Regions from separate parts of the Salmonella bongori NCTC 12419 genome, predicted to be linked through region 2. Evidence: predicted binding sites of a transcription regulator. Region 2 holds the regulator's gene; each other region holds the start of a gene.

What was found. Region 2 encodes CRP, which controls carbon source genes, mostly activating them, when cyclic AMP is high. Its sites were predicted from a motif close to ATGTGANNNNNNTCACAT; they were not measured.
Region 1: a site for CRP is predicted at 6,553-6,570, ahead of SBG_RS01680 (beta-galactosidase). Genes of this name have one in related genera too.
Region 3: a site for CRP is predicted at 5,226-5,243, ahead of cdd (cytidine deaminase). Genes of this name have one in related genera too.

Annotation. Positions count from the first base shown of each region.
Region 1 is NC_015761.1:375,214-386,039, reverse strand. Features, by position in the region: gene SBG_RS01715 (autotransporter outer membrane beta-barrel domain-containing protein) at 1-985, opposite strand, end outside; gene hemB (porphobilinogen synthase) at 1,489-2,463, shown strand; gene mmuM (homocysteine S-methyltransferase) at 2,536-3,471, opposite strand; gene SBG_RS01695 (LacI family DNA-binding transcriptional regulator) at 3,621-4,709, shown strand; partial or broken gene SBG_RS23005 (LEM-3-like GIY-YIG domain-containing protein) at 4,767-5,177, opposite strand; gene SBG_RS01685 (YebC/PmpR family DNA-binding transcriptional regulator) at 5,343-6,059, opposite strand; gene SBG_RS01680 (beta-galactosidase) at 6,661-9,738, shown strand; gene prpE (propionate--CoA ligase) at 9,832-10,826, opposite strand, start outside.
Region 2 is NC_015761.1:3,339,397-3,350,222, forward strand. Features, by position in the region: gene kefB (glutathione-regulated potassium-efflux system protein KefB) at 1-967, opposite strand, end outside; gene kefG (glutathione-regulated potassium-efflux system ancillary protein KefG) at 967-1,518, opposite strand; gene SBG_RS15935 (ABC transporter ATP-binding protein) at 1,782-3,686, shown strand; gene SBG_RS15940 (monooxygenase) at 3,731-4,042, opposite strand; gene SBG_RS15945 (hydrolase) at 4,240-5,304, shown strand; gene SBG_RS15950 (YheU family protein) at 5,304-5,522, shown strand; gene SBG_RS15955 (phosphoribulokinase) at 5,574-6,443, shown strand; gene SBG_RS15960 (OsmC family protein) at 6,487-6,891, opposite strand; gene crp (cAMP-activated global transcriptional regulator CRP) at 7,197-7,829, shown strand; gene SBG_RS15970 (YccS/YhfK family putative transporter) at 7,878-9,974, shown strand; gene argD (bifunctional acetylornithine/succinyldiaminopimelate transaminase) at 10,015-10,826, opposite strand, start outside.
Region 3 is NC_015761.1:2,166,300-2,177,125, forward strand. Features, by position in the region: gene SBG_RS10220 (fumarylacetoacetate hydrolase family protein) at 1-470, opposite strand, end outside; gene gtdA (gentisate 1,2-dioxygenase) at 485-1,522, opposite strand; gene mhbT (3-hydroxybenzoate transporter MhbT) at 1,534-2,892, opposite strand; gene SBG_RS10235 (LysR substrate-binding domain-containing protein) at 3,018-3,926, shown strand; gene SBG_RS10240 (CidA/LrgA family protein) at 4,058-4,456, shown strand; gene SBG_RS10245 (CidB/LrgB family autolysis modulator) at 4,453-5,148, shown strand; gene cdd (cytidine deaminase) at 5,302-6,186, shown strand; gene sanA (outer membrane permeability protein SanA) at 6,364-7,083, shown strand; gene SBG_RS10260 (DUF2542 family protein) at 7,080-7,325, shown strand; gene SBG_RS10265 (NAD(P)-dependent oxidoreductase) at 7,530-8,771, shown strand; gene preA (NAD-dependent dihydropyrimidine dehydrogenase subunit PreA) at 8,765-10,000, shown strand; gene mglC (galactose/methyl galactoside ABC transporter permease MglC) at 10,075-10,826, opposite strand, start outside.

The sequences.
Region 1 (10,826 bases), 1.5 Mb from region 2:
CAATACCATCACCATTGGTGTCATCGCCAGTAGCATTGAAGTTAGCATTCCAGGTACTGGTGAAATCGACATCACCCATCAGCGTAGAATTGCTGAAATAGACATTGTTCTTCATTGCATAGTCTGAAGCAGCACTATCCGTGAAAGACAACGCGTTGTCACCAGGTCCGGTATAATCGCCAGGCTCATCAGAATTACCGAAGGAAGCTGTATTACTTTCCAGAATGAAATCTGAACCGGAGGTTACGGTAGAATCATAAACATTGATATTGTTATCCCAGGTATGGGATTCTGTCGTGTAAGTGTCGTTGTAAGTATTTCCCTGAGACAGGGCAATACCGGCAACGCGGGAGTTGTGGGAAATATTGATGTTACTTTCCACATCAAGATTCACCGCCACGCCTTCACTGACATCAAATGTTTCATTGGTGTATTTGGTTACATCACCGTCCTTATAGGAATCAGTGAAGTAAAACGCTTCATAATCATCATCAATAGTGGAATTAGCAATGTTCAGCGTGAATACATCGCCATCATACCAATTGTTATCAACAACGGTATCATTGTAGAAATTATAGCCAACCAGACCATTTCCATCCATATCAGCCCGATCATAATAACCGCCAGGTAACATAGATGTAATTGAGCCATGAATAACTGAGTTACTAATATTCAACTCATTACTGGTTGCGTCATTATAATCATGATTCAGGTAATAAGTAGAAATCGTACCGTTAACCGTGTCGCCGTTAAACGACTGGTCGAAATCACCATTGGCGTTATTGTAGTAAACGAAACCACTATAGTTTACATAGTTACCATCAACGGTACCCGCAGCATCCATATTATCCCAGTCAAGTGCGGTAGTAGGATTGTCGTAATAAGTCCAGGTATCGTAAGTGGCAGCATTCGCCTGAGAAGTGATTGCCAGAGTGCAAGCCAATGCTAATTGTGAGACTACAAGTTTCTTTTTCCAGGAGTGCATTTGTCATCCCTCCTCAGGGACGTAATATCGTTGATCCATCAATTATCAATGCATGAAAACATATATATGTTTAGCGAGGACGATTATGCGGCGGCATCGCTAAAAGGTTCAATTATTCTTTACCCACTGTCCGGATCCGGACGTGAATAAAACACACTTCACAAAATAGACAAAAGTCGTTAAAACACCTTGAACTTCAATTTGTTGCCAGAAAAACCAAAAGCAAAACACATATAAAAATAATATATTTAACAGAAACACAAAATGAATACAAATAATAGCCAGAGCTGATAATACTTAAAAATAAATTAAATAAAACTAAAAGCAACGCCAAATTAATTTCTCCGAAAAATACTTCATACCTTAAAATATTAATTCCGGGTATATAAAACGGTGGCATTTTCTCCCGGCGCTGGCGGTGCGTTAAGGACAGTTTTCGTAAAACATTCCCGGCCGAATTCAGGTATACTGGCACCTTCAATTCCACAAACATCAGGCAAACCATGACAGACCTTATCCATCGCCCTCGTCGCCTGCGCAAATCTGCCGCGCTGCGCGCTATGTTTGAAGAGACAACACTCAGTCTGAACGACCTGGTGTTGCCGATCTTTGTTGAAGAAGAACTCGACGACTACCAGGCCATCGACGCCATGCCCGGTGTGATGCGTATTCCGGAAAAACAGCTGGCGCGGGAAATTGAACGTATCGCCAACGCTGGTATTCGTTCTGTTATGACCTTCGGCATTTCTCACCATACCGATGACACTGGCAGCGATGCCTGGAAAGAAGATGGCCTGGTGGCGAGAATGTCCCGCATCTGTAAGCAAACCGTGCCGGAGATGATTGTCATGTCCGATACCTGTTTCTGCGAGTACACCTCGCACGGTCACTGCGGCGTCCTGTGCGAACATGGCGTTGATAACGATGCGACGCTGGCCAACCTCGGCAAGCAGGCCGTTGTTGCAGCAGCGGCTGGCGCAGATTTTATCGCGCCTTCTGCGGCGATGGATGGACAAGTCCAGGCCATTCGTCAGGCGCTGGACGCCGCTGGTTTTACCGATACGGCCATCATGTCCTACTCCACTAAATTTGCGTCTTCTTTTTATGGTCCTTTCCGTGAGGCAGCAGGGACGGCGTTGAAAGGCGATCGCAAAACCTATCAGATGAACCCGATGAACCGTCGTGAAGCGATTCGCGAATCTCTACTCGACGAAGCGCAAGGCGCAGACTGTCTGATGGTTAAACCCGCAGGCGCCTATCTGGATGTGCTGCGTGAAATCCGCGAGCGCACGGAGTTGCCGATTGGCGCTTATCAGGTGAGCGGCGAATACGCCATGATTAAATTTGCCGCTATGGCTGGCGCCATTGACGAAGAAAAAGTCGTGCTGGAAAGTCTGGGCTCAATTAAACGCGCCGGTGCCGATGTGATTTTTAGTTACTTCGCGCTGGATCTGGCTGAGAAGAAAATTCTGCGTTAATTACTCCTTCTTTTGCCGGATGGCGTGCGCTATCCGGCACACTCTCCCCCGGTAACAAACCTCTTGTCGGGCCTACTGGCGTTGTGCTTTTAACCCGGCAATGTCCGCAGGTGTCGTTCGACAGCATCCACCCATTAAGCGTGCGCCCGCAGCCCACCACTGCGGCAAATGATCCGCCAACCGTGCGCAAGTCTCGCCGTGGTGGCGCCAGACTTTACTGGCCACGTCATACTGCTCGCCAGAATTAGGATAAACTACCAGCGGCAGCGTTGTTAAGCCGTATAAATGCTGTAACGCAGCGGTGGCGTTTTCCAGTGCGATACAGTTAATGCCAATGGCAACCACCTGGGGATAATGGTTCAGACACGCCGTCACCTCCAGCAACGGTGTACCATCGCTCAGATGTTTGCTGTCACGCAGGGTGAACGAGAACCACGCCCTGGCGCGCGGGTACGCGGTTAACAGTTCTGCCAGCGCCTGAATCTCCACGAAATTCGGCAACGTTTCACAGGCCAGCAGATCGGCCCCGGCATCCAGTAGCGCCTCCACGCGCGGGCGGTGAAACGCCTGAAATTGTTCCGGCGTACGCGCATAATCGCCACGGTACTCCGACCCGTCGGCAAGAAATGCGCCATAAGGTCCGATCGATCCGGCGATCAGCAAAGTGCCCGCCTGTGGGTTTTCCGCCAGATACGCTTCGCGCGCCTTGCGTGCTAGCTCCACGCTCTTGCCAATCAGCGATGTTGCCTGCGCCTTACTCAGACCGCGCGCCGCTAACCCATCCGGAGTCGCCTGATAGCTGGCGGTAATCACACACTGCGCCCCGGCCCGAAAATAGTCCAGATGGACATCACGAATCAACGCCGGTTTCTCAAGTAGTACTTTCGCGGACCACAGGCTATCGCTGAGATCGCAGCCCCGCGCTTCCAGCTCCGTCGCCATCGCGCCATCCAGCAACAGAAAGTCATGCTTTTCGAGTAGGGCGCTTAATGGATTATTCTGCGGCATATGATGACTCCTGATATTGATTTCCTGGCTGGAGAAGGAAGTAAACACCATAATATAGCGTCGTAAATGGTAAACCGTACCACAGCGCAATGGCGAAAAACCTTTCACGGTGTGGCATCATAGCGACCGGATAACGTTGGAATCAGGGGATGAATGTGAAACCGGTAACGCTCTACGATGTCGCAGCCCATGCAGGCGTCTCTTATCAGACCGTCTCACGCGTCGTAAACCAGGCCAGCCACGTTTCGGCCAAAACACGCGAGAAAGTCGAAACGGCAATGGCAGCGCTGAATTACATCCCCAACCGCGTCGCGCAACAGTTGGCTGGAAAGCAATCGCCGCTGATTGGCGTCGCCACCAGCAATCTGGCGCTACATGCCCCCTCACAGATTGTCGCTGCCATCAAATCCCGCGCCGACCAGTCCACAGCCAGCGTGGTGATTGCTATGGTTGAACAGACAGGGGTCGAGGCCTGTAAAGCGGCAATACACAACCTGCTCGCTCAGCGCGTAACGGGGTTGATTATTAACTTTCCGCTGGATGAAGTTGATGCCGTCACCGTAGCGGCCTCCTGCGGCGCGGTGCCGGCGCTATTTCTTGACGTCTCTGACCAGACGCCGGTGAATCGTATCATTTTTTCCCACGATGACGGCGCGCGTTTAGGCGTCGAGCATCTGGTCCACCACGGTCATACCCAAATTGCTTTACTGGCGGGCCCCCACTCTTCTGTATCAGCCCGCCTGCGTCATGCCGGGTGGCATAAGTATCTGGCGCAGTACCGGTTGCAGCCGCTAGTTGAGAGGGAAGGCGACTGGAGCGCGATGTCAGGCTTTCAGCAAACCATGCAAATGCTCAATGGCGGTACGATCCCCAGCGCCATACTTGTCGCCAACGATCAGATGGCATTGGGCGCCATGCGTGCGATTAGCGAGTTCGGTCTGCGGGTCGCCGCGGATATCTCGGTGATTGGCTACGATGATACCGAAGACAGCGCCTGCTACATTCCACCGCTGACCACTCTCCGACAAGACTTTCGCCGGTTGGGCGAAAGCAGCGTCGACAGGCTTATGCAGCTCTCGCGGGGCGAAATAAGCGAGCCTGACACGCTGCTGCCGGTCACGCTGGTGGAACGCCAAACCGTGCAGCGCCCCGCAGCCGGGAGCGCATCTGCACAAGCGCTCGCCGACTCGCTCATGCAACTGGCGCGGCAGGTTGCACGGTTAACACCAGGCAAATAAACGCTACATGAGCGGAGTGGGATTCTCTGATTAGGACGCTAAATTTAGCTAAGAGTATTACCTAATCCCGGCTTTCATAAAGGGACGGCCATGGCTGCGCTCTTTTTTACCGAGTCTTCCCACGTATAACGCTCTCATTTCTTTCATCTGCGATATGCCCAACAAACGCTATACGATTCATATCAGGGAAATAGACAATTCGCGAGTAAAATACTGCTGAAAGCCAGCCTTCACCCGGCACGGGATGTGGTAAACGTCCATGATGAGACCACCATAAGTTGCACAGGCGCACTTACGCCTCTCATCGTCAGGAATTTTTACCTAAATACCGCGCGTAGACTCATATCATTCCCGTGCGCTCCTGCCTGATTTATATGTACTGTTAAGAAGGAAAGCGAGCCCGACATGTTCAGGTGCGATTTTTAGTAGCAAATGATGGAGCTCATCAATTGTTATTCGTCCTATCAGAAATCTGCCGATTAAGATCAGAAGTTTCAATTAATGTGATTTATTTCAGGAGAGAGCCGTTTTATCTATTTTTATAATCAATCTATCTGGCCAGACAAACTTTTTTATAACAAATCGATAAGTTAAAAAAAATCTGCCATAACGACAGATTTCTTTAATTTACAATCAGAGATTGGCAACGTTGTGATAGACTTTCTGAACATCATCGTCATCTTCAAGGGCATCAACAAGTCCTTCAAAGATTTCTAAATCTTCTGGTGAAAGTTCAACTTCTGATTGAGCAATCATTTCTAATTCTGTTGTTGAGAATTCAGTAATTCCAGCTGCTTTTAGTGCTGCAATTCCTTTGTGAAGATCTGCCGGCTCAGTATAAACAACGATGTTTCCTTCTTCTTCGGTTACATCACGAACATCAACTTCAGCTTCGAGCAAAACTTCAAAAATATGGTCGGGGTCTGTGCCTTTAAAAACAATCACGCCAGTATTATCAAACATATAGCTGACAGCACCTGCCGCTCCAATATTGCCGCCTTTTTTATTAAAAATTGTGCGAACATTGGCAATCGTACGGTTAACATTTGACGTCAACGTTTCAGCGATAATCATTGAACCATTTGGTCCAAAGCCTTCATAGCGCCCTTGTACAAAGGTTTCATCTCCACCACCTTTGGCTTTATCAATGGCTTTATCAATAACGTGCTTTGGAACCTGCGCTTGTTTCGCACGTTCAATAACAAATTTTAAAGAGGTGTTTAATTCTGGGTCTGGTTCGCCTTGCTTAGCAGCCGCATAGATTTCCACACCGAATTTTGCATATACTTTAGACGTTGCACCGTCTTTAGCGGTTTTTTTAGCAACAATATTGGCCCATTTACGTCCCACTGGAATCGTCTCCTGGAAAATGATATTTACATTACTGGCAGATTATTAACCTGCATTTTTTCCGCGATATTATATCATAATGTATAAATTCTCGTCTATGAGAAACAAAAACGACCCATTTTACAGATTGTTACTTTAAATTTACCTATAGTTAATATTGTGTATAAGCTATTCCAATATTTTCTTCTGAACCTTTTTTATTCTTAATAATTGAAGCGCAGCAATAATACCCAAGACAGGAAAAATAAAAGTGATTATCCAGGCAAAAACACCTATCCATAAAATTGCCGCCGCACTACTGACAGAGCGCTGCAGATCATTGTCGAGGTCAGATTCTGGAAGTTATCATTCCATTCAAGCAAAGCGCCGCCTTCGCCTTTTATCTAAAACGTTCACGACTGCTCCAGCCCATCGCAATAGCCTCCTGCCAGCTCCGCTTCATATAGCCTGAACTTCAGCATAATGCCCCCCACCTTTCCCCACGCAATAATTAATGTGAGTGACATCACTTAACGCACATCCCTGGCTTTACACTGTTTCCGTTATCGCCGTATTTTCAATAAAAATTGTGAGCGAATAACAACTCACTTAAGGATACGGAATGAATCAGGAGCGTGATTTTCTCTCTTCAGTATTATCCAGGCGTGACTGGGAGAATCCTGGCGTAACACAACTCAACCGGCTGGCCTCACACCCACCTTTTTATAGCTGGCGTCATGCTGATGACGCACGCCACGACGAACCATCATCCCGACGTCGTAGCCTGAACGGCCAATGGAAATTTAATTGGTTCGCCTCGCCCGAAGCCGTTCCGGAGGCGTGGCGTCTGCATGACCTGCAACACGCGGATACCATTACCGTACCATCGAACTGGCAGATGTACGGCTATGACGCGCCGATTTACTCTAACATTACCTATCCGTTTCCGGTTAATCCACCGTTCGTTCCGGCAGAAAACCCCACGGGATGTTATTCGCTCACATTTAATATTAATAACGATGAATTACAGGATGGGAAAACGCGGATCATTTTTGATGGTATCAACTCCGCATTCTATTTGTGGTGCAACGGACGCTGGGTAGGCTACGGGCAGGACAGCCGTCTGCCATCGGAATTCGATCTCAGTGATTTTTTACGTGAGGGGGAAAACCGCCTCGCGGTGATGGTGCTGCGCTGGAGTGATGGCAGCTACCTGGAAGACCAGGATATGTGGCGAATGAGCGGGATTTTCCGTGATGTTTACCTGCTGCATAAACCCTCGACGTACATCAGCGATCTGCACATTAACACTCACTTCAACGACGATTTCAGCCGGGCGGTGGTGGATGCGGAAATCAGATCGACAGGCGATCTGCACGATAATTTACACGTGACGGTACAGCTATGGGATGGCGAAACCTTAATCGGCAAGAAAACCGCGCCATTAGGCAGCGATATCATTGATGAACGCGGCGCGTACCATGACCGTACAACGCTGCGCCTGAAGGTTGAACATCCCAGGCTGTGGAGCGCCGAAACGCCGAATCTGTACCGCGCCGTTGCGCTGCTACACACCGCCGACAATACGCTGATTGAAGCCGAAGCCTGCGACATTGGTTTTCGCCAGGTACGTATCGAAAACGGCCTGTTGTTGCTGAACGGTAAACCGCTTTTGATTCGCGGCGTGAATCGCCATGAGCATCACCCACAGCAGGGTCAGGTCATGGATTACGACACCATGCTGAAAGATATCCTGTTAATGAAGCAGAATAACTTCAACGCCGTGCGCTGTTCGCACTACCCGAACCATCCGCTGTGGTACACGCTGTGCGATCGCTACGGTCTGTATGTGGTGGATGAGGCCAATATCGAAACCCACGGCATGACACCCATGAATCGCCTGAGCGACGATCCCGTCTGGCTACCGGCCATGAGCCAGCGCGTAACGCGGATGGTGCAGCGCGATCGCAACCATCCGAGCATTATTATCTGGTCGCTGGGCAATGAATCCGGCCATGGCGCAAATCATGATGCGCTCTATCGCTGGCTCAAATCCGCAGACGTTTCCCGTCCAGTGCAATATGAAGGTGGCGGTGCGGATACCGCCGCAACCGATATTGTCTGCCCGATGTACGCACGTGTCGATCAGGATCAACCCTTCCCCGCCGTACCGAAGTGGTCAATCAAGAAATGGTTGTCATTACCCGGCGAACAGCGCCCGCTGATCCTCTGTGAATACGCTCATGCGATGGGGAATAGCCTCGGCGGTTTCACCAAATACTGGCAGGCCTTTCGTCAATACCCGCGGCTACAAGGTGGTTTTGTCTGGGACTGGGTCGACCAATCGCTGATCAAATATGATGCCGATGGCAAACCATGGTCGGCCTACGGCGGCGACTTTGGCGATGCGCCGAACGATCGCCAGTTCTGCATGAACGGGCTGGTTTTTGCCGATCGTACCCCACATCCCGCACTGTTTGAAGCCAAACACGCCCAACAGTTTTTCCAGTTCCGGTTACTGCCAGGCTCCGGGCGCCAGATTGAAGTGACCAGCGAATATCTGTTCCGTCACAGCGACAACGAACGTCTGCACTGGTCGCTGGCACAGAACGGCAAACCGGTCACTGGTGGCGAAGTAACGCTGGATATTCCTCCACAAGGGCATCAGCGCATCACGCTCCCCGAATTTCCGCAGCCGGAGACCGCGGGCCAGCTTTGGCTAACCGTGCGCGTCGAACAGCCGCAGGCAACAGCGTGGTCGCAAGCCGGACACATCTGCGCCTGGCAACAATGGAAACTGGCGGAAAAACTTAATATCCAGCTTCCTCCCACTGCAAACACCACACCACAATTAAGCGTTGATGATCATGCCTTTACGGTGGAAGTCAACGGTAAGCGCTGGCAGTTCTGCCGCAAGCTGGGTTTTCTGATTCAGTACAGAATAAATGATGAAGAGCAGTTGCTGACGCCGCTCGTTGACCAGTTTACCCGCGCGCCGCTGGATAACGATATCGGTGTCAGCGAGGCCACGCGCATCGATCCCACCGCCTGGGTTGAGCGCTGGAAGGCCGCAGGTCATTATCAGGCAGAAGCCAGCTTACTGCAATGTGATGCCGACGCGCTGGCAAGCGCGGTACTGATTACCACCGTCCATGTGTGGCAGTATGAGGGTAACCCGCTGTTTATCAGCCGGAAAACGTACCGCATCGATGGTAATGGCGAGATGCAAATTACGGTCGATGTTGACGTTAACTACGGCACACCGCCGCCTGCGCGTATCGGTCTGAACTGCCAGTTGGTAGCGGTGGCGGATCGGGTGAACTGGTTGGGACTTGGCCCCCATGAAAGCTACCCGGACAGACTCAGCGCTGCCTGTTTCGATCGCTGGGAGCTACCGCTTGAGGAAATGTATACGCCGTACGTCTTCCCGAGCGAAAATGGCCTGCGCTGCGCCACTCGCGAGCTGAACTATGGCCCGCACCGCTGGCGGGGGGATTTTCAGTTCAACATCAGTCGCTTTAGCCAGCAGCAGTTGATGGAAACCCGCCATCGTCACCTGCTACAACCGGAAGCAGGAACGTGGCTCAATATTGACGGTTTCCACATGGGTGTGGGGGGCGATGACTCATGGAGCCCGTCGGTATCGGCGGAATATGTGCTCAGCGCCGGACGCTACCATTACCAGTTAAGCTGGTACTGAACCGATGCCGGATGGCGCTGCGGCTGATCCGGCCACTGGTACGGGAACGGACGCAGGCCCGGTAAACGAAGCGCCACCAGGCATGTTGCAACGTTACTCCTCAATGACCTGGCGAATTTGTTGCAACGACGTCGGATCGTCAATGGTCGTCAGATCGCCTGGATCCCGGCCCTCGCAGATCGCCTGGATCGTTCGTCTGAGCATCTTCCCGGATCGGGTTTTTGGTAGCTGCGAGACAAACCACACGTGCGCCGGGCGGCCAAAGTTGCCGATCTGACTATCGACCAGCGCCATAATCGCCTTCTCTTCCGAATGCGCCACTTCGCGGTCTTCCAGACTGTCACTCTGTTTCGGGATCACGAAGGCTACCGCTACCTGCCCTTTCAGCGCGTCTTTTACCCCTACCACCGCCACTTCCGCAACGTTGGGATAGCTGGAGATGCTCTCCTCTATCTCACGGGTGCCGAGACGATGTCCGGCGACGTTGATCACATCATCCGTGCGCCCAAGGATAAAATAATAGCCGTCGGCGTCGCGGATCCCCCAGTCAAAGGTGGCATACACCTGACGAGTAAACAGTGACCAGTAGGTATTCACAAAGCGTGCGTCATCGCCCCAGATGGTCTGAATGCAGCCCGGCGGCAGCGGCCCTTCAATAACCACCATTCCCTTTTCGTTCGCACCACAGGGTTCACCGGTCACCTCGTTGAGCAGTTGAACATTATAGCCGTACATCGGCACGCCGGGACTGCCCAAACGCGATGGTCTGTCATCAAGCGTGCGCGCCAGCGCCATAATCGGCCAGCCGGATTCGGTCTGCCAGTAATTGTCGATCACCGGCACACCCAGTGTTCCGCTAACCCAGGCTGCCGTTGGCTCGTCGAGCGGCTCGCCTGCCAGATAGAGAACTTCCAGCGAGGAGAGATCATGATTGCGTATCTGCGCGGTGGGAAATTTCTTCAGCACACGAATGGCGGTTGGCGCTGAAAACATCCGGCTCACCCGATATTTCTCGACAATTTTCCACCATACGCCGCAGTCCGGATACGTCGGCAATCCTTCATAAACGATGGTCGCCATACCCGCCA
Region 2 (10,826 bases):
GCTCAGAGCTTCTTATGCCATAGAGCCGCGCCAGCAAATATAACACCGCAATCTTTATCGCCACCAGAATGATGACGCTCGCCGCCACCCACAGCAAATGGGTATAAAGTACGCCAAGATTCAACGCCATGCCGACAGAGATAAAGAACAGCCCCAGCAGTAACCCTTTAAACGGATCGATAGCATTTTCCAGCTCATGCCGATATTCGCTTTCTGCCAACAAAACCCCTGCAATAAATGTTCCCAGCGCCATTGACAGCCCTAGCGCGTCCATAAATAAGGCGGCGCCCAATACCAGTAGCAGCGTGGCGGCGGTAAACACCTCGCGCACGCCTGACGAGGCGATAAAACGAAACACCGGACGCAACAGGTAACGACCGCCAACTAACATCCCGGAAAAGGCTAATACCTTCATTCCCACTTTGAACCAGTCAAAATACTCGTCGGCAGATCCCGCTAATAATGGCACCAACGCCAGCGCGGGAATCACCGCGAGATCCTGAAATAGCAAGACTGAAAAACCCAGTTGCCCGGCTTCGCTGCGATTCATCCCCTTTTCGCGCATTAACTGCAGAGCCATCGCCGTCGACGACATCGCGAGGCCGATCCCACCAACCACCGCCGCCTGCCATAAGAAATCAGCAAGCATCAGTAGCCCCGCCAACACCGCCGCGCTTAGCAGCACCTGCGCGACGCCGACACCGAAGATAGAACGCCGTAGTTGCCAAAGTCGGGAGGGATTCAGTTCCAGGCCAATGATAAACATCAGAAACACGACGCCCAGTTCAGAAAAATGCAGGATCTCGTCGACATCGCTGATAAATCCCAACCCCCACGGACCAATGGCGATCCCCGCCAGCAAATATCCCAGCACCGCGCCGATGCCAAGCCGGGCCGCCAGCGGCACTACCGCGACCGCCGCGAAGAGAAATAACACGCCCGCCATCAACAAATCAGAGCTTTCCATCAATGGCCTCCCGCAGTGACAGGATTGGCCAGCCACTCGCCATAGGCTTTCGCATGACTGGCCAGCGCCTGCGGTGACTGCCGACGCGCCCAATACACAATAATAGGCGTCATCCAGTGCATCCGACACATGGCCGAGGTCAGTTCAAAGGGACGCAGTACATCACTCATCGGATAGCGGTTCAGCGCATCATACCGATAAGCGCTCTCCGGCTCACCGGTGGTGATTACGCTACGCCAGTATTTTCCCGCCAGTTGGTTTCCTCCCGGCCCGCTGGCGAACCCCCGGCTCAAAACGCGGTCAAACCATTCTTTCAGTAAAGCCGGACAGCTATAGGTGTAAAGGGGATGTTGAAAGACAATGACCTCGTGCGCGCGCAAAAGCGCTTGCTCATAAGGCGTATCGATAAAAAAATCAGGATAGTGCGCATAAAGATCGTGCACCGTCACATTGCTGCACTGCATAGCCGGCTTAAGCAGTACCCGATTAGCAACCGAGTCCTGTGATTCCGGATGGGCATACAACAGCAAGACTTTTGCTGGCTGAGACATCATCCCCCTCCCGGTTATTTTAGATAGATACGCTTCATTCTTCAGGCTGCTTCTACGTTGATGACGTTTGTTCCCCCCAGTCACGTACTCTATGTACGCGCCCGGGATTAATGAGAGATAACCTTGTCCCTCACTAAAGGCCGCCTGAAGGATTTTGTGTATCATTGTTGTTTTGGGCTACCATTGCGCCCCAGCACGGCAAAACAACCGCGCTCTACATTATCATAATGATAAATTAACATAGTCTGAACATACGGCGCCTTATGATTGTTTTTTCTTCGTTACAAATTCGTCGCGGCGTGCGCGTCCTGCTGGACAATGCCTCGGCCACCATCAATCCAGGCCAGAAAGTGGGTCTGGTGGGTAAAAACGGCTGCGGTAAATCGACTCTGCTGGCATTGCTGAAAAATGAAATCAGCGCCGATGCCGGGAATTTTACTGTACCCGGAACCTGGCAATTAGCGTGGGTTAATCAGGAAACGCCCGCATTGCCTCAACCCGCGATTGAGTATGTGATTGACGGCGACCGTGAGTACCGTCACCTGGAAGCGCAGCTCAATGACGCCAACGAACGTAACGACGGACATGCTATCGCCGCCATACATGGCAAGCTGGACGCTATCGACGCCTGGACCGTTCGCTCCCGCGCCGCCAGCCTACTTCACGGTCTCGGCTTCTCTAACGATCAGCTAGACCGTCCGGTCAGCGATTTTTCTGGCGGCTGGCGGATGCGCCTTAACCTGGCACAGGCGCTGATTTGCCGTTCCGATCTCCTGTTGCTCGACGAACCAACCAACCACCTTGATCTCGATGCCGTGATTTGGCTGGAAAAATGGCTGAAGAGTTATCCAGGGACTCTGATTCTGATCTCACACGATCGCGATTTTCTCGACCCGATAGTGGATAAAATTATCCATATCGAACAGCAGACTCTGTTCGAGTACACCGGTAACTACAGTGCGTTTGAAGTACAGCGTGCCACGCGTCTGGCGCAGCAACAGGCGATGTATGAAAGTCAGCAGGAGCGCGTGGCGCATCTGCAAAGTTATATAGACCGTTTCCGCGCCAAAGCAACAAAAGCGAAGCAGGCACAAAGTCGTATCAAAATGCTGGAGCGCATGGAGCTTATCGCCCCGGCCCACGTGGATAACCCGTTCCATTTCAGCTTCCGTACGCCGGAAAGCCTGCCTAACCCACTGCTGAAGATGGAAAAAGTCAGCGCTGGCTATGGTGATCGCATTATTCTGGACGCTATCAAGCTGAACCTGGTCCCCGGCTCGCGCATTGGTCTGCTGGGGCGTAACGGCGCGGGTAAATCAACGTTAATCAAATTACTGGCGGGCGAACTGGCATCGGCCAGTGGGGAAATTGGCCTCGCTAAAGGCATTAAGCTGGGCTACTTCGCCCAGCATCAACTGGAGTATTTACGCGCCGATGAGTCGCCGTTGCAGCATATGGCGCGTCTGGCGCCGCAGGAGTTCGAACAGAAGTTGCGTGATTATCTTGGCGGTTTTGGTTTCCAGGGCGACAAGGTGACGGAAGAGACGCGGCGTTTCTCTGGCGGCGAGAAAGCGCGTCTGGTACTGGCGCTGATTGTCTGGCAGCGACCGAACCTGTTGCTGCTTGATGAACCCACCAACCACCTTGATCTCGACATGCGGCAGGCGCTGACCGAAGCGCTCATTGATTTCGAAGGCGCTCTGGTGGTCGTCTCGCACGACCGTCATCTGATTCGCTCTACTACCGACGACCTCTATCTGGTACACGATAAAAAAGTCGAACCGTTCGATGGCGATTTAGAGGATTATCAGCAGTGGCTGAGCGACGTCCAAAAACAGGAAAGCCAGAGCGACAACGAACCAAAAGAGAACGCGAACAGCGCGCAGGCGCGTAAAGATCAGAAGCGTCGTGAGGCGGAACTGCGCACTCTGACACAACCGTTACGTAAAGAGATCGCTCGTCTGGAAAAAGAGATGGAGAAGCTCAACGCCCAGTTAGCGCAGGCAGAAGAGAAGCTTGGCGACAGCAGCCTGTACGACCCGAGCCGCAAAGCGGAGATGACCGAGTGTCTGCAATTGCAGGCCAGCGTCAAATCCGGGCTGGAGGAGTGCGAGATGGCATGGCTTGAAGCGCAGGAGCAGCTTGAACAGATGCTACAAGAGCGCTAATTTCACTGGCAGGCTTTGCGTATGTAAAGCCTGCTATCCGCTTTTTAGCGGCTAAGGTTGCCGTGATTTATTTTCGTCAGCGCATCATTCACGCCAAATAATTTAAACGTCACCTCATCAACGCCGAGATTTTTCAAACGCGCTGAGTGTTTTTTCATGTAGGCCAGTGCGGTTTCTTCAGATTCAAATAAATAAATACCGCCCGCCTGCTGATTTTGCTCGCTTTCCGTCCAGATCTTCCAGATAAAGCCCGGCTCCTCATTAATTGACTCGGCCAGCCCGAGCAGCTGCCGGGTCATCTCCTCGCCAAACGGGCCGCTAAAGTTAAAATGGATCTGTAAAAGTGTCTTTGACATGTCCTCTCCTTCAGTCACATAACCACCGTACTGCCACACTACCACGATTAATTCAGCCTATGTATGTATTCACGCCATTTCTGTAGGGGATTGCGCACGTATTGATTACCGCCCGGCCTGGCGAAACGCTGTGCAACTTTCGTCCCCCCCTTGCTCAATTGCACCTAAAATCACATATTGACTAATCTGTGAACCTTATGCGCGGTATAGTATTGCTTCCAATATTCAATTGTTCTGGTGCTATGGTTGAGATCACGCCTACAGAAATGACCCCGACTGCCGATGACTCGCATGAATTTATTCCCATGCGCGGTATTCGTAATCGCCATTTACAGACTATGCTTCCGCGTTTGATCCGTCGCAAAGTGAGGTTCAGTGCCCACTGGCAACGGCTGGAATTACCGGACGGCGACTTTGTCGATCTGGCCTGGAGTGAAGATCCAGGCCAGGCGAAGCATAAACCGCGACTGGTCGTCTTTCACGGTCTGGAAGGCAGCCTGAACAGCCCCTATGCTCATGGTCTCATTGAGGCGGCGCAGAAACGCGGCTGGCTGGGCGTGGTGATGCATTTTCGTGGCTGTAGCGGTGAACCAAACCGGCTGAATCGCATCTACCATTCCGGCGAAACGGAAGACGGCGCCTGGTTTCTACGTTGGCTGCAGCGTGAGTTTGGCGCCGTTCCGACAGCCGCCGTAGGCTATTCGCTCGGAGGGAATATGCTGGCGTGCCTGTTGGCGAAAGAAGGCCGTGATATTCCCATCGATGCTGCGGTAATTGTTTCAGCGCCCTTTGTGCTTGAGGCCTGTAGCTATCACATGGAAAAAGGGTTTTCTCGCGTTTATCAACGCTATTTACTCAATCTGTTAAAAGCTAATGCATCACGCAAACTGGCGGCGTATCCGGGGTCGCTACCGGTAAATCTGGCGCAGTTGAAGTCAATGCGCCGCATTCGCGAGTTTGACGATTTGATCACCGCGAAAATTCATGGTTTTGCCGACGCCATCGACTACTATCGTCAGTGTAGCGCTATGCCGTTGCTTAGCCAGATTGCCAAACCAACGCTGATTATTCATGCCAAAGACGATCCGTTCATGGATCATCATGTGATCCCGAATACAGAAGATCTTCCCCCGCACGTGGAGTATCAGCTTACCGAGCACGGCGGACACGTGGGATTTATCAGCGGTACACCGCTGCGTCCCGAAATGTGGCTGGAACGCCGAATTCCTGACTGGCTGACAACATATCTGGAGGCGTCATAATGATTATTCCCTGGCAGGAACTCTCCCCTGACACTCTGGATAATTTGATTGAAAGCTTTGTGTTGCGCGAAGGCACGGATTATGGTGAACATGAACGTTCGCTTGAACAAAAAGTCGCTGATGTAAAACGTCAACTGCAATCTGGCGAGGCCGTTCTGGTATGGTCTGAATTGCATGAAACGGTCAATATTATGCCGAAAAAGCAGTTTCGCGAATAAAACGGCTTTGACGGTAATACATTATAATTAAACCTACATCATGGAGTTACCATGTCTGCCAAACATCCGGTGATCGCAGTAACAGGGTCAAGCGGCGCGGGGACCACCACCACCAGCCTCGCGTTTCGTAAAATTTTCGCGCAGTTAAATCTGCATGCCGCCGAGGTGGAAGGCGACAGTTTTCATCGTTACACCCGCCCGGAAATGGACATGGCGATCCGCAAAGCGCGTGACGCCGGACGGCATATCAGCTATTTCGGGCCTGAAGCCAATGATTTCAGCCTGCTGGAACGCACCTTCATTGAGTACGGGCAGACGGGAAAAGGCCAGTCACGTAAATACCTGCATACCTATGATGAAGCCGTACCGTGGAACCAGGTTCCCGGCACGTTTACGCCCTGGCAGCCGCTTCCTGAACCTACCGATGTCCTGTTTTATGAAGGGTTGCACGGCGGCGTCGTGACCCCGCAGCATGATGTCGCATGTCATGTTGATCTCCTGGTTGGCGTAGTACCTATTGTCAACCTGGAGTGGATTCAAAAATTGATTCGCGACACCAGCGAGCGCGGGCACTCTCGTGAGGCGGTGATGGATTCCGTGGTTCGATCCATGGACGACTACATCAATTACATTACGCCGCAGTTTTCACGTACCCATATTAACTTTCAGCGCGTACCGACCGTCGACACGTCAAATCCGTTCTCCGCAAAAGGCATTCCATCGCTGGATGAAAGTTTTGTGGTGATTCATTTCCGTAATCTGGAAGGGATCGATTTCCCCTGGCTGCTGGCGATGCTCCAGGGCTCGTTCATTTCTCATATTAATACCTTAGTGGTGCCGGGCGGCAAAATGGGACTGGCGATGGAGCTGATTATGTTGCCGCTGGTGCAGCGCTTAATGGAAGGCAAAAAAATCGAATAAAGTCAGTTTTTGCCGGATGCGCAACGCCATCCGGCAACGATAATTACGCCGCAATCACTTCATAAGAATGGGTAATATTGACTGCTTTTTCCAGCATCAGCGCCACCGAGCAGTATTTTTCGGCGGAAAGATCGACCGCACGGGCAACGGCAGCCTCTTTCAGCGAGCGGCCGGTAACGATGAAATGCAAATTAATATGCGTGAACAGCCTCGGCGCCTCTTCCCGGCGCTCAGAGGTCAGCTTCACTTCGCAGTTGGTGACATCCTGACGGCCCTTCTGCAGGATCGATACGACATCAATAGCGCTACATCCGCCTGCCGCCATCAAGACCATCTCCATCGGACTCGGCGCTTTGTCACCGGAGTTACCATCCATTAAAATCTGGTGGCCGGAGGAGGACTCACCAAGGAAAGTTAGTCCTTCAACCCACTTTACACGCGCTTGCATATTCGTAACTCCAATGTTTCAATTTTCCTGAAAGATTACGCGCATACGACAAAACTCGCAATGGAAGGCGACCTGGGTCATGCTGAAGCGAGACACCAGGAGACACACGGCGAAAGCTATGCTAAAACAGACAAGATGCTACAGTAATACATTGACGTACTGCATGTATGCAGAGGACATCACATTACAGGCTACAGTCTATTTTCGTAGCCCTCTTCCCAGGTAGCGGGAAGCATATTTTTGCAACCCCAGAGACAGTGCCTTTTCTGGCTCTGGAGACAGCTTATAACAGAGGATAACCGCGCATGGTGCTTGGCAAACCGCAAACAGACCCGACTCTTGAATGGTTCTTGTCTCATTGCCACATTCATAAGTACCCGTCAAAGAGCACGCTGATTCACCAGGGTGAAAAAGCAGAAACGCTGTACTACATCGTTAAAGGCTCCGTGGCAGTGCTGATCAAAGATGAGGAAGGGAAAGAAATGATTCTTTCTTATCTGAATCAGGGTGATTTTATTGGTGAATTGGGCCTGTTTGAAGAAGGCCAGGAACGCAGCGCCTGGGTACGTGCAAAAACCGCATGTGAAGTCGCTGAAATTTCCTACAAAAAATTTCGCCAATTAATCCAGGTAAACCCGGATATTCTGATGCGCCTCTCTTCCCAGATGGCTCGTCGCTTACAAGTCACCTCAGAAAAAGTAGGTAACCTCGCCTTCCTCGATGTCACAGGGCGGATCGCGCAGACGCTGCTGAATCTGGCGAAACAGCCCGATGCCATGACGCACCCGGACGGGATGCAGATCAAAATCACCCGTCAGGAAATTGGTCAGATCGTCGGCTGTTCCCGCGAAACCGTTGGCCGTATTTTGAAGATGCTGGAAGATCAAAACCTGATCTCCGCACATGGCAAGACCATCGTCGTCTACGGTACCCGTTAATTCCGTCAGAATGGCGCGTGTTACCATGCGCCATTTTTGTTTGCATCGATGTGGCGAAGACTGATTTATCACCCAGAGATTAATTACGCACTACGGCAAACGCTGGTGCTGTGCCTGCCTGTGGCTGTCGGTTTATTAATCGGCCAGTTGCACCTGGGATTACTCTTTTCTCTTGTTCCCGCCTGCTGCAATATTGCAGGCCTGGATACACCGCACAAACGCTTTTTTAAGCGTCTGATTATTGGCGCGTCGCTGTTCGCCGGATGCAGTCTGGCAACACAGCTCTTGCTGGCGGAGTCTGTCCCCCTGCCATTGATTCTGACCGGGCTCACGCTGGTACTTGGCGTGACGGCGGAAATTAGTCCGCTTCATGCGCGGCTACTGCCAGCATCACTGATTGCCGCCATCTTTACCCTGAGCCTTGCTGGATACATGCCGGTCTGGGAGCCGTTGCTTATTTATGCGCTGGGCACGTTATGGTATGGCGTATTTAACTGGTTGTGGTTCTGGCTATGGCGCGAACAGCCGCTACGCGAGTCGTTAAGTTTGTTATATCGTGAACTGGCCGATTACTGCGAAGCAAAATATAGCCTGCTTACCCAACATATTGACCCGGAAAAAGCGCTACCTCCCTTGCTGGTTCGCCAGCAAAAAGCGGTGGATCTGATTACTCAGTGTTACCAACAAATGCATATGCTTTCGGCGCACAATAATCACGATTACAAGCGCCTGTTGCGGGCTTTTCAGGAAGCAATGGATTTGCAGGAACACATTTCCGTCAGCCTGCATCAACCGGAGGAGGTGCAGAAACTGGTAGAACGTAGCCATGCAGAAGAGGTCATTCGCTGGAATGCGCAAACGGTCGCCGCCCGCCTGCGTGTGCTGGCTGATGACATCCTTTATCATCGCCTGCCAACACGCTTCTCCATGGAAAAACAGATTGGCGCGCTGGAAAAGATAGCCAATCAACATCCTGAAAACCCGGTAGGCCAGTTCTGTTATTGGCACTTCAGCCGAATTGCCCGCGTATTGCGAACCCAGCGCCCGCTTTACGCTCGCGATCTGATGGCTGATAAACAACGTCGCCTGCCGCTGCTTCCGGCGCTAAAAAATTATTTGTCGCTTAAATCGCCGGCGCTACGCAACGCTGGACGCATCAGTGTGATGATGAGTATCGCCAGCCTGATGGGGAGCGCGTTGCACCTACCCAAACCGTACTGGATCCTGATGACGGTATTGTTTGTTACCCAAAACGGTTATGGCGCGACACGCGTACGTATATTACACCGTTCAGTCGGAACGCTGGTCGGCCTGGTGATTGCCGGCGTCACGCTGCACTTACACATTCCCGAAAGCATTACACTGACGGTCATGCTGGTACTGACACTGGCAAGCTATCTGATTATTCGTAAAAACTACGGCTGGGCGACGGTTGGCTTTACGGTGACGGCGGTATACACCATCCAGTTGCTGACGTTAAACGGCGAGCAGTTCATTGTGCCGCGCTTTATCGATACGCTTATTGGCTGTCTCATCGCCTTTGGCGGCATGGTCTGGCTATGGCCGCAATGGCAAAGCGGGCTATTACGTAAAAACGCCCATGATGCGCTGGAGGCCGATCAAGAAGCTATCCGGCTGATCCTCAGTAATGATCCGCAGGCAACCCCGCTCGCTTATCAAAGAATGCGGGTCAACCAGGCGCATAATACATTATTCAACTCATTAAATCAGGCCATGCAGGAACCAGGATTCAACACCCATTATTTGTCGGATATGAAGCTGTGGGTGACACATAGCCAGTTTATCGTGGAGCATATCAATGCCATGACGACGCTGGCGCGGGAGCATACCATGCTGACGCCGGATCTGGCGCAGCGCTATCTGGAATCATGCGAGATTGCGATTCAACGTTGCCAGCAGCGACTGGAGTACGACGGGCCAGGCAGCTCTGGCGACGTCAATATTCTGGAGTCGCCGGAAATGCCGTCACAGGGCTTATTGAGCACTCTGGAGCAGCACTTACAGCGCATCATTGGTCATCTGAACACCATGCACACCATTTCGTCAATGGCCTGGCGTCAGCGGCCACATCACGGAATATGGTTAAGCCGCCGGTTGCGGGATAGCACAACACTTAAATCGTAGGTCGGACAAAATGCTCGCGCCGCCATCCGGCGATTCGTAATCAGGCAACCACTTTCGCTACCGCCTGCGCAAAGCGCTGCATCCCTTCATCAATATCCGCTTCTTCCACCACCAATGACGGCGCAATACGTATCACGTCAGGCCCGGCATTGAGCACCATCACTCCAGCCTCGGCGCCTGCGTACAGAAAATCACGAGCCCGGCCTTTATACTCCGTCTTCAGTTCCGCGCCAATTAACAGTCCCATACCGCGAATATCACTGAAAATAGCAAATTGCTCGTCAAGAGCCTGCAAATGTTGCACAAACCGCTGCCGTTTAGCCTGAACGCCTTTCAGCACTTCCGGTGTATTAATAATATCAAACGCCGCGCCAGCAACCGCACAGGCTAACGGATTTCCGCCATAGGTTGAGCCGTGGGAACCGACATGGAAGGCCGAGGCAATCTCCTGAGTGGTCAGCATGGCGCTCACTGGAAAACCACCGCCTAACGCTTTAGCGCTGGTGAGGATATCCGGCGTGACGCCATAGTGCATATAGGCAAACAGCGAGCCGGTGCGCCCCATTCCGCACTGTACTTCATCAAACACCAACAACGCCTGATGACGATCGCACAACTCACGCAGCCCCTGTAGAAACGCCGGCGTTGCGGCGGTCACGCCTCCTTCGCCCTGAATCGGCTCGACGACTACTGCACAAGTATGATCGTCCATGACAGCGTCTACCGCATGAAGATCGTTGAAGGGAACGTGAATGATGTCGGCGGGTTTCGGACCAAAACCGTCAGAATATTTCGGTTGCCCCCCGACAGAGACAGTAAACAAGGAACGGCCATGAAAGGCGTTATGGAAGG
Region 3 (10,826 bases), 1.2 Mb from region 2:
TCCACACCGTGCGTTTCAGCGGCTTTATGCAATGGCGCAATGGGGGCGGAGAGATCGAACGCTTTGCCGATTTCCCACGGTCTTCCCATCTGGCGCATTTCCATCTGCCGATCGCGGCGCGTCATGTCCAGACCGGTGGCGTATCCCCAGACATATTCATGGGCTTTTTCTACGGGAATATCACAGCCCTTTTTACCAATCGCCACCACTAACTCAATTTCATAATGGTAATTATCGGTCTGCGCCGGATACGGCAGTTCCAGCGTTTCTCCTGCCGCAACCGGGACGACAGCGTCTGCGGGTTTGCAAAAGAAAAACGGCGGCTCGCGATCGGGGTCAAAGCCCATTTCGCGGGCATGAGCGGCATAATTGCGACCGACACAGTAAACACGGCGTACCGGAAATTGTTCATCGCTGTCGACAACGGGTACCGTCACCGGCGCCTGTGGCTGGAATACATAATTCGTCATTTTTTCTCTCCCAATTAATAACGCGCTTCGCGGAACAGCCCCAGGGCTTCCTGAACCGGCTTGTCCGAGAAGCTGAATAACACCGTGTCTTCATTGCTGCGAAACGACACGTCATGCCAGGTCGGCGCCACAAAAATATCTTTTGCGGAAAAATGGAATGTTTCTTTACCGATAGTGACTTCACCTGCCCCTTCAACAACATGGTAGATAGTACTATCGGTACTTCGTGCCACACGAGAAGCAAAGCCTTTTGGCAGTAGTTGCAGGAACGCGCCCATTGATGGCATCGGATAACCGCCAGTGACTGGATTAACGTAACGCAGTTTGTAACCTTCCCACTCGTCCGGCTCGCCCATACGCGTCAGATCGTGCAACGCTTCGCGGCTACGGTCATAGCGGTAGTTAAAAATCGGTGAAGAGTTCCCGCTCTGATGGCGCAGCGGCAGCATATTCGCGGCGTAGCGCGGTAAATAATCGCCCTCTTTTCGCGTCACCGGCTGCTGATCTTCTGGATAGTCTTCTGCAAAACCACAGCCCAGAAGGTTGACTAACGGTAGATCAAGACCATCCAGCCAGACCACCGGCTCTGAGCCCGGATTACCGTGATCGTGCCAGCGCCACTGCGGCGTCAGGATAAAATCGCCGGTATGCATTGACGTGCGCTCGCCGTCCACGGCGGTAAATGCGCCTTTACCTTCGACGATAAAACGCAGTGCCGACTGGTTATGGCGATGGCTCGGCGCGACTTCGCCAGGCATGATCAACTGTAATCCGGCGTATAACGTCGCCGTAATCGACGACTGACCGCGCAAAGCCGGATTTTCCAGTACCAGCACCCGGCGGATGGCCTCTTTCGCGCCAATTAAATTGCCGCTTTCCATCAGCAACGGACGAATTTCCTGATAATTCCAGTAAGCTGGCGCGCAGTTAGCGTTTGGCGTCTGTGGTACCAGGTGATGCAACGATTCCCACAGCGGCGTCAGGTTGTGCCCGGAAATATGCTGGTAATATTGCTGACGGCTATTTTTTACGTTCTGATTCATTTCAGACATGGAGATTCTCCTTATTCGTTTACGACGCTGGCACGCGGCAGGTCGTCAGGTACAGAAATCGAAAGGCGGACAACCACCGTCAGTAGGGTAAGCATTACCGCACTGATGGTCGCCGGAATGGCAATAACGAAAAACAACGTATCGAAAGAGAAATTGAGCGCCATCATCATGCCGCCGGAGAGCGAACCGACAATAGCACCGCAGCGTCCAATAGCGTTCGACCAGCTCACGCCCGTCGCACGGCTTTGGGTTGGGTACAGAGTTGCCGTCAGAGCATTGAGCCCGACCTGGGAACCACTAATACCGATACCGGTACCGAAAATCGCCAGCGCCATCAGCCAGAGGCCATTTTCACTCAGGCCTATCATGACGATACAGACCGCGCCCAGCGCATAGCTCACCGCCAACACCCGGAAAGGATTAAGTCGGTCCATTAATACGCCGAGTAACAGCGCGCCAAGCGTACCGCCTATCTGAAACGCAGCGGTCACCCACGACGCCTGTTGCAAATTGATGCCGCGATGGTTAAGCAGTGTCGGCATCCAACTGGAAAGTAAATAGATAATGAGCAGACTCATAAAGAACACCACCCATAACATCAGGGTAATAACAAGCTGCCGTCCGGCAAAAAGCTGTCGAATACTGCCTTTGGCGACTGCCGCCTTCTCATGCAGAAAAAATTGCGTATCGTGATAGCGCTCGCCGGTGATGGCACTGACCGTCCGGGCGACAACCGCCTGCGGCAATTGGCGGCGTACCTGCCAGCGGGGAGACTCCGGCAGCGCGAACAACAGGCCGAAAAACAGCATTAGAGGCAAAACGCCGCCCAACGCCAGGATGCCGTGCCAGCCAATCAGCGGCACCAGTTGCGCGCTGACAATCCCACCCATTGCCGACCCCAGCGTAAACCCACAGAACATGAGTGTGACCAGAGCGCCGCGTCGGCGAGCGGGCAGATATTCCGACGTCATGGTGATGGTATTCGGCATCGCCCCGCCCAGCCCCAGACCGGTTAAAAAACGCAGTAGTACCAGCGTTTCTATGTCCGGTGAAAAAGCGGACAGCAGGCTCAGGGTGCCAAAGAGCCCCACACAAAGCTCAATGACACGTTTGCGGCCAAAGCGATCCGCCAGCGGCCCGCATAGCAGCGCACCAGCCGTGAGCCCCAACAACCCGGCGCCAAATAGCGGCGCAAGTTCGCTGGCGCTTAACTGCCAGTGGGTTCGAATATCCGGAGCGATGAAGCCAATCGCGGCGGTATCGAAACCGTCGAGCATGACCACCAGAAAACAGCAGATAATAACGCGCCACTGCATTTTGCCGACGGGCGCGGCATCAATCAGGGCTTGTAGTTCGCGTCGTTGAGTCATAGTGAATGCCTCAGTGCAGGGAGGTAGATGTTGTTTTTATGTTTGCTATGTTACGAGTTTGTAGAGCAAGAGATAAAATGTACAATGGCTTTTCAGGCAGAGACATAACCTGGAGGTTATAGCGAATGGCGAACTGGGCGCAGAAATTGAAATTGCATCATCTGCAAACGCTGGTTGCGCTGGGCGAACAAGGCAATTTAACTCACGTCGCCCGGATGATGAATATCTCTCAGCCAGCGCTGTCAAAATGGTTGTCTCAGCTCGAAGATGAGATAGGTATCACACTTTTTGAACGTCACAGTAAAGGGCTCCGCCCCTCAGAAGGGGGGAAATTACTGCTCCAGCATGCCCAGCGTTTAATTAACGATCTGGAACGTTCACAGTATGAAATTGCCCGCTTCAAACAGGGTGGTCTGGTGGGTAGCCTGAAGATCGGCTGTTCGCCGGTGGCGACAGACTGCGTCTCGCAGGCGATTCTCAGCCTGCTTGACGAAATGCCGACATTGCACCTGAATATCGAAGAGAAGGTAATGACGCCCCTGCTACACGATTTGCTTGCCGGCCAGGTGGATGTGGTCGTAGGGCGTGTGGGCGGACGCGCTCTGCAACTACCGCTTAACTATCAGGTGCTCTATACCGAGCCAGTCTGCTTTGTGGCACGCCCACACCACCCGCTGGCTGCACGAGCGCAAATCGCCTGGAGCGATCTGGCCCACTGGCGGTGGATAGTCTGGCCAACCGGCACCCCTATTCGCATTAGTATTGATAACGCGCTCGTCGATAACGGCGTGATGCTGCCGGAAAACACCATTGAATCAGCGTCGATGAACGTCAGCACTAATTTGCTGCAAAGCAGCGATATGATCTCTATTCTTTCTCTACGGCTGGCGCAACGCTACGCCAGCCAGGGGCAACTGGCGATTTTAAACTTGCCAAAAATTGAGCAAAAAGGCAGCGTAGGGATGTTCTGGCGTAAGAATGAGACGCCATCTTTGGCTCTGAGTCGCTTTCTCTATTTTTTAGCCCAGGTTTAACGCCGTCGACCCAGGACATTGCCCGATGTTCCTGCTGTCTATACCCACTATGCTAAGAATTCATGATGTGATCGGTAGCACGTTTTAACGTTTAATTGTATGATGAATCCATCTCATCAAGGGCTTGAAACATGAGTAAGTCACTGAATATTATCTGGCAATATATACGCGCTTTTGTATTGATCTATGCCTGTCTGTATGCAGGCATTTTCATTGCATCACTGCTTCCTATCACTATTCCCGGCAGCATTATCGGGATGTTAATTCTGTTTGTTTTGCTGGCGCTGCAAATTCTGCCAGCCAAATGGGTTAACCCCGGCTGTTATGTGCTAATTCGATATATGGCGCTACTGTTTGTGCCGATTGGCGTCGGCGTTATGCAATATTTTGATTTACTGCGTGCGCAATTTGGCCCGGTGGTAGTTTCTTGCGCTATCAGTACGCTGATCGTTTTTGTGGTCGTGAGCTGGAGTTCACACCTGATACACGGTGAGCGTAATGTGATTGGGCAGAAAGGAGCGAAAAAATGATGTCATATATCTGGTGGTCGTTACCGCTAACGCTGGCGGTCTTCTTCGCCGCCCGCAAACTGGCGGCACATTTTAAAATGCCGTTGCTGAACCCGCTGTTGGTGGCAATGGTTGTCATTATCCCTTTTCTGCTGCTGACCGGTATCCCCTACGACCACTACTTCAAAGGCAGCGAAGTACTTAACGATCTGTTGCAACCGGCGGTAGTGGCGCTGGCCTACCCGCTTTATGAGCAGCTACACCAGATTCGCGCACGCTGGAAATCCATTATTAGCATCTGTTTTGTCGGTAGCATGGTCGCGATGGTTACGGGAACCTCCGTCGCATTGCTGATGGGCGCAACGCCTGAAATCGCGGCATCGGTACTGCCTAAATCCGTGACTACGCCTATTGCGATGGCGGTGGGCGGCAGTATCGGCGGCATCCCTGCCATCAGTGCAGTCTGCGTGATTTTTGTCGGTATTCTTGGCGCGGTGTTTGGCCACACGCTGTTAAACGCGATGCGCATCCGTACCAAAGCGGCGCGCGGACTGGCAATGGGAACCGCTTCACATGCGCTCGGTACTGCGCGCTGCGCCGAACTGGATTACCAGGAAGGTGCATTTAGCTCACTGGCTCTGGTGATCTGCGGCATCATCACCTCGCTGGTAGCGCCCTTTTTGTTTCCGCTCATTCTGGCGGTAATGCGCTAACGACGGGACAAAAGACCGGGTTAAAATTTGCGATGTGTCGCGCATTTTTCATTTAAGTTTCACAAGTTGCATAAACAATGAGATATAAATCACATATTGTGCCCTGACAGGCCCGTAAACTACGATTCCATTACATTGTTATGAGGCATCGCCATGCATCCACGTTTTCAAACTGCTTTTGCCCAACTTGCGGATAATTTGCAATCAGCACTGGCCCCTATTCTGGCGGATCACCATTTTCCCGCTATGCTGACCGCAGAGCAGGTCTCGACGCTTAAAAACGCGACGGGGCTGGACGAAAACGCGCTGGCTTTCGCACTGTTACCGCTGGCGGCGGCCTGCGCCCGTACCGATTTGTCCCACTTTAACGTCGGTGCGGTTGCGCGTGGCGTCAGTGGCAACTGGTATTTCGGCGCGAATATGGAGTTCCTGGGCGCCACCATGCAGCAAACCGTTCATGCTGAACAAAGCGCGATTAGCCACGCCTGGCTACGCGGCGAAAAAGAGCTCGCCGCCGTCACCGTCAACTATACGCCCTGCGGCCACTGCCGCCAGTTTATGAACGAGCTGAACAGCGGTCTGGATCTGCGCATTCATCTGCCGGGCCGCGAACCGCATACGCTACGCGATTATCTGCCCGACGCTTTCGGACCTAAAGATCTGGAAATCAAAACGCTGCTGATGGACGAGCAGGATCACGGCTTCGCGTTAACCGGAGATACGTTAACGCAAGCGGCAATTACCGCGGCCAACAAAAGCCATATGCCTTATAGCCAGTCGCCGAGCGGCGTGGCGCTGGAATGCAAAGATGGCCGTATTTTCACCGGCAGCTATGCGGAAAACGCCGCCTTTAACCCTACGCTTCCCCCGCTGCAAGGCGCGCTAAACCTTCTGAGCCTTAATGGTTATGACTATGTCGATATTCAGCGTGCGATTCTGGCGGAAAAAGGCGACGCGACATTAATTCAATGGGATGCCACCGCGGCGACGCTGAAAGCATTAGGCTGCCATAATATTGATCGCGTACTTCTTGGCTAAGCTAATCTGCCGGATAGCGACGCTCTGGCGTCTTATCCGGCCTGATATCGCCTTATTCTCTCTCATACTCAAAGGAAAGTATGCTGAAAATCTCCGCAATCAGACGGCGCTTTCTTGCGCTACGTCTTCGGGTACAGTAGCCTGATTGCACTTTCATCCTGGTATCGAGTTTCCTGCATGTTAAAGCGCGTGTTCTACAGCCTGTTAGTCCTGATCGGCTTGCTGCTGTTGACGGTGCTCGGCCTCGATCGGTGGATGAGCTGGAAAACAGCGCCCTATATCTATGACGAATTACAGGATCTCCCCTACCGCCAGGTGGGGGTGGTGCTGGGAACGGCCAAATACTATCGCAAGGGTGTGATTAATCAGTATTACCGCTACCGTATTCAGGGCGCGTTAAATGCATACAATAGCGGCAAAGTTAATTACCTGCTGCTAAGCGGTGATAACGCCCTGCAAAGCTATAACGAACCAATGACCATGCGCAAAGACCTGATCGCAGCGGGCGTCGATCCTGCGGATATTGTGCTTGATTACGCGGGGTTTCGTACGCTTGATTCGATTGTGCGTACCCGCAAGGTTTTTGATACTAACGACTTTATTATTATCACCCAGAAATTCCACTGCGAACGCGCCTTATTCATTGCTCTGCATATGGGGATTCAGGCGCAGTGTTATGCAGTCCCTTCGCCCAAAAATATGTTGACGGTGCGCCTGCGTGAATTTGGCGCCCGGTTTAGCGCGCTGGCGGATCTCTATATTTTTAAGCGCGAACCCCGTTTTTTGGGCCCGCTGGTGCCGATCCCAACGCAACATCAGGTGCCGGAAGACGCCCAGGGTTATCCGGCAGTGACCCCAGAACAATTACTTGAACTGGAAAAGAAAAAAGGAAAATAAACATGGATGTGCAAACGTTATTTATCGCATTAGCTTTTTTGCTTGCCCCTGTTTTTTGTTTCCGTGAAGCCTGGAAAGGCTGGCGAACCGGCGCAGTAGATAAAATAGTCAAAAATGCGCAAGAACCGGTTTATATCCATCGCCATGCCGATCCCATACAATATTGGATTTATCTTTTTCTTTATGCCGGGTGCGGTTTTTTATTTACGGGAATGATTATTTATTTTATTTTTTATCGTTAATCTATTTATTACCCCTTTAAAATTGAGAATAATTATTATTATGATATAAGGAACAAATGCTGTTTTGCATTCTGGTTTCATTTTTTTGTGAATTCTTTCACAGAATACCCTTCTTTCAATGCTTAGGCTGGTTATAGATTTTGGATCATAAAAACGCGTTATTTGCGTTTCGCCTTAATTTATTCAAGCATTAAGGAAGATTATATGCCGCAACAAAATTATCTGGATGAACTCACGCCTGGTTTTACGCCATTACTGGCAATAAAAGAGGCTTCACGTTGTTTATTATGTCACGATGCGCCCTGTAGTCAGGATTGCCCGGCACAAACCGATCCGGGGAAATTTATTCGTTCTATTTACTTTCGCAATTTTAAAGGCGCAGCGGAAACTATCCGGGAAAATAACGCGCTTGGCGCCGTCTGCGCCAGAGTCTGTCCCACGGAAAAATTATGCCAGCGCGGGTGTACACGTTCCGGGATAGATAAACCTATTGATATTGCACGCCTGCAACGTTTTATTACCGATTTTGAACAGCAGACTGCCATGCAGATTTATCAGCCCGGGAGTAAAACACGCGGAAAAGTCGCGATTATTGGCGCAGGTCCGGCAGGTTTGCAGGCAAGCGTGACACTCACGCATTTAGGCTATGACGTCACCATTTACGAAAAACAACCGCAACCCGGCGGATGGCTGCGTCACGGCATCCCGGCATTTCGTCTGCCGCAAAGCGTTCTCGATCAGGAAATTGCCCGCATTGTAGGGATGGGTGTCAATATTAAATGCAATTGTGACGTGGGCGAGTCGCTATCGCTTGAGCAACTCAAAGCCGAATATCGCGCCGTGCTGATGACCGTCGGGATGTCCAGCGGCTCTGATTTACCGTTATTTGAGCAAGCCAGTCACGTAGAGATTGCCGTTGATTTTTTACAGCGCGCCCGTCAGGCCAACGGCAATATTAGCGTTCCGCGTAGCGCATTAATTATTGGCGGCGGCGACGTAGCGATGGATGTCGCCAGTACGTTAAAAATTCTCGGCTGTCCTTCCGTCACCTGCGTGGCACGGGAAGAATTAGCCGAATTCCCCGCCAGCGAAAAAGAATTTACCAGTACGCAAGCATTAGGCGTATCGATTATTGATGGTTTTACGCCTGTCGTCGTCAGCGGAAATAAAGTGACCTTCCACCATGTACGCCATTCAGGAGAACTGACGCTGGAAGCGGAAAATATTATTTTGGCCGTGGGGCAGCACGCGCGACTGGATACCTTTGCGGAGATAAAAGCGCAGCATAATATTATCGACACGCACAATTATCAAACCGACGACCCGGCGATCTTTGCCGCTGGCGATATTGTTAAAGGCGATAAGACCGTCGTTTATGCGGTAAAAACAGGAAAAGAAGCCGCTCAGGCTATTCACCATTATTTAGAGGAGGCCTGCTCATGTTAACAAAAGATTTGTCTGTTACCTTTTGCGGCGTTAAGTTTCCCAATCCATTTTGTCTTTCTTCTTCTCCGGTAGGCAATTGTTATGAGATGTGCGCCAAAGCCTATGATACCGGCTGGGGCGGGATCGTTTTTAAAACCATTGGTTTTTTTATTGCCAACGAAGTCTCTCCACGTTTTGATCACCTGACGAAAGAAGATACCGGTTTTATTGGTTTCAAAAACATGGAGCAAATTGCTGAGCATCCGCTGGAAGAGAATCTGGCCGCCATTCGACGGCTAAAACAGGATTATCCGGATAAGGTGCTGATTGCTTCCATCATGGGGGAAAATGAGCAACAGTGGCAGGAACTGGCGCGTCTGGTTGAAGAAGCCGGTGCGGATATGATTGAGTGTAACTTCTCTTGCCCGCAGATGACCTCGCACGCCATGGGAAGCGATGTAGGGCAAAGCCCGGAACTGGTTGAAAAATACTGCCGCGCCGTAAAACGCGGTTCATCTTTGCCAATGCTGGCGAAGATGACGCCGAATATTGGCGATATGTGCGAAGTCGCGCTGGCCGCCAAACGCGGCGGAGCCGACGGTATCGCCACCATCAACACCGTGAAATCCATTACTAACATCGACCTGAACCGCAAAATCGGGATGCCTGTGGTTAACGGTAAATCCAGCATCTCCGGTTATTCAGGAAAAGCGGTGAAACCCATTGCGTTGCGTTTTATCCAGCAGTTGCGGATGCACCCTGAACTGCGCGATTTCCCGATTAGCGGTATCGGCGGCATTGAGACCTGGGAAGACGCTGCCGAATTTCTGCTGCTGGGCGCGGCGACCCTACAGGTGACGACAGGCATTATGCAATACGGTTACCGCATTGTAGAAGATATGGCGAGCGGCCTCAGCCACTATCTGGCCGATCAGGGTTTTGCCTCATTACAAGAGATGATCGGGCTGGCGAATGGCAATATTATCCCGGCGGAAGACCTGGATCGCAGCTATATCGTCTATCCGCAGATTAATCAGGAGAAATGCGTCGGCTGCGGACGTTGCTATATCTCCTGCTATGACGGCGGTCATCAGGCGATGGAGTGGGATGAACACAGCCGCACGCCGCATTGCAATACGGAAAAATGCGTCGGTTGTCTGCTGTGCGGTCATGTCTGCCCGGTCTCCTGTATTGATTTAGGCGAGGTCAAATTTAAAAGAGGCGAAAAAGAACACGCGTTAACGCTGTAGCTCACGGTATAAAGCCCGGCGCGCAGTCTCGCTGCGCCGGGTTGTCTGATAAGCAAGGCAATACGTCTGGAGAACTACTTTTTACGCGCGTATTTCAGCGAATCCAGCGCCACGGCGAAAATGATAATTCCGCCTTTGATAATGTACTGCCAGTACGGGTTTACCCCGATATAGGTCAGACCATAGTTAATGACGGTAAAAATAATGACGCCGGTCACCACGCCAAAGACAGTGCCTACCCCACCGCTGAACGACACGCCGCCGACGACGCACGCGGCAATCGCATCCAGCTCATACATAAAGCCGAGGTTGTTCGTTGCAGAACCAATACGCCCCGCTTCCAGTAAGCCGCCGAAGGCGTAAAACACACCGGAGAGCGCGTAAATCATCAGTAGGTTCAGCGCCACGTTGACTCCGGATACTTTTGCCGCCTCCGGGTTACCGCCAATAGCAAAAATATTTTTACCAAAGCGAGTCTTATTCCACAGTACCCAGACAAACGCCACCGCTATCAGGGCGTAAAAGGTGATGTAAGAGAGCCGAAAACTCCCCAGCGCCACAAATCCCTGCGCAAAGGTGGAGAAGCCGCTGTCAAAGCCGGAAATAGGCGAAGCGCCGACAAAATCATAGTAAAGGGAGTTGATCCCGTAAACGATAATCATCGTACCCAGGGTGGTAATAAACGGCGTTACATTCAGATAAGCAATGATAATGCCATTCACCAGACCAATTACCGCGCCAATCGCACAGACAATCAGGATGACCACCGCAATTGGCATAGTCGCCATTTCCGGAAATACTTTATTGGCATTTTCCATGGATTGTA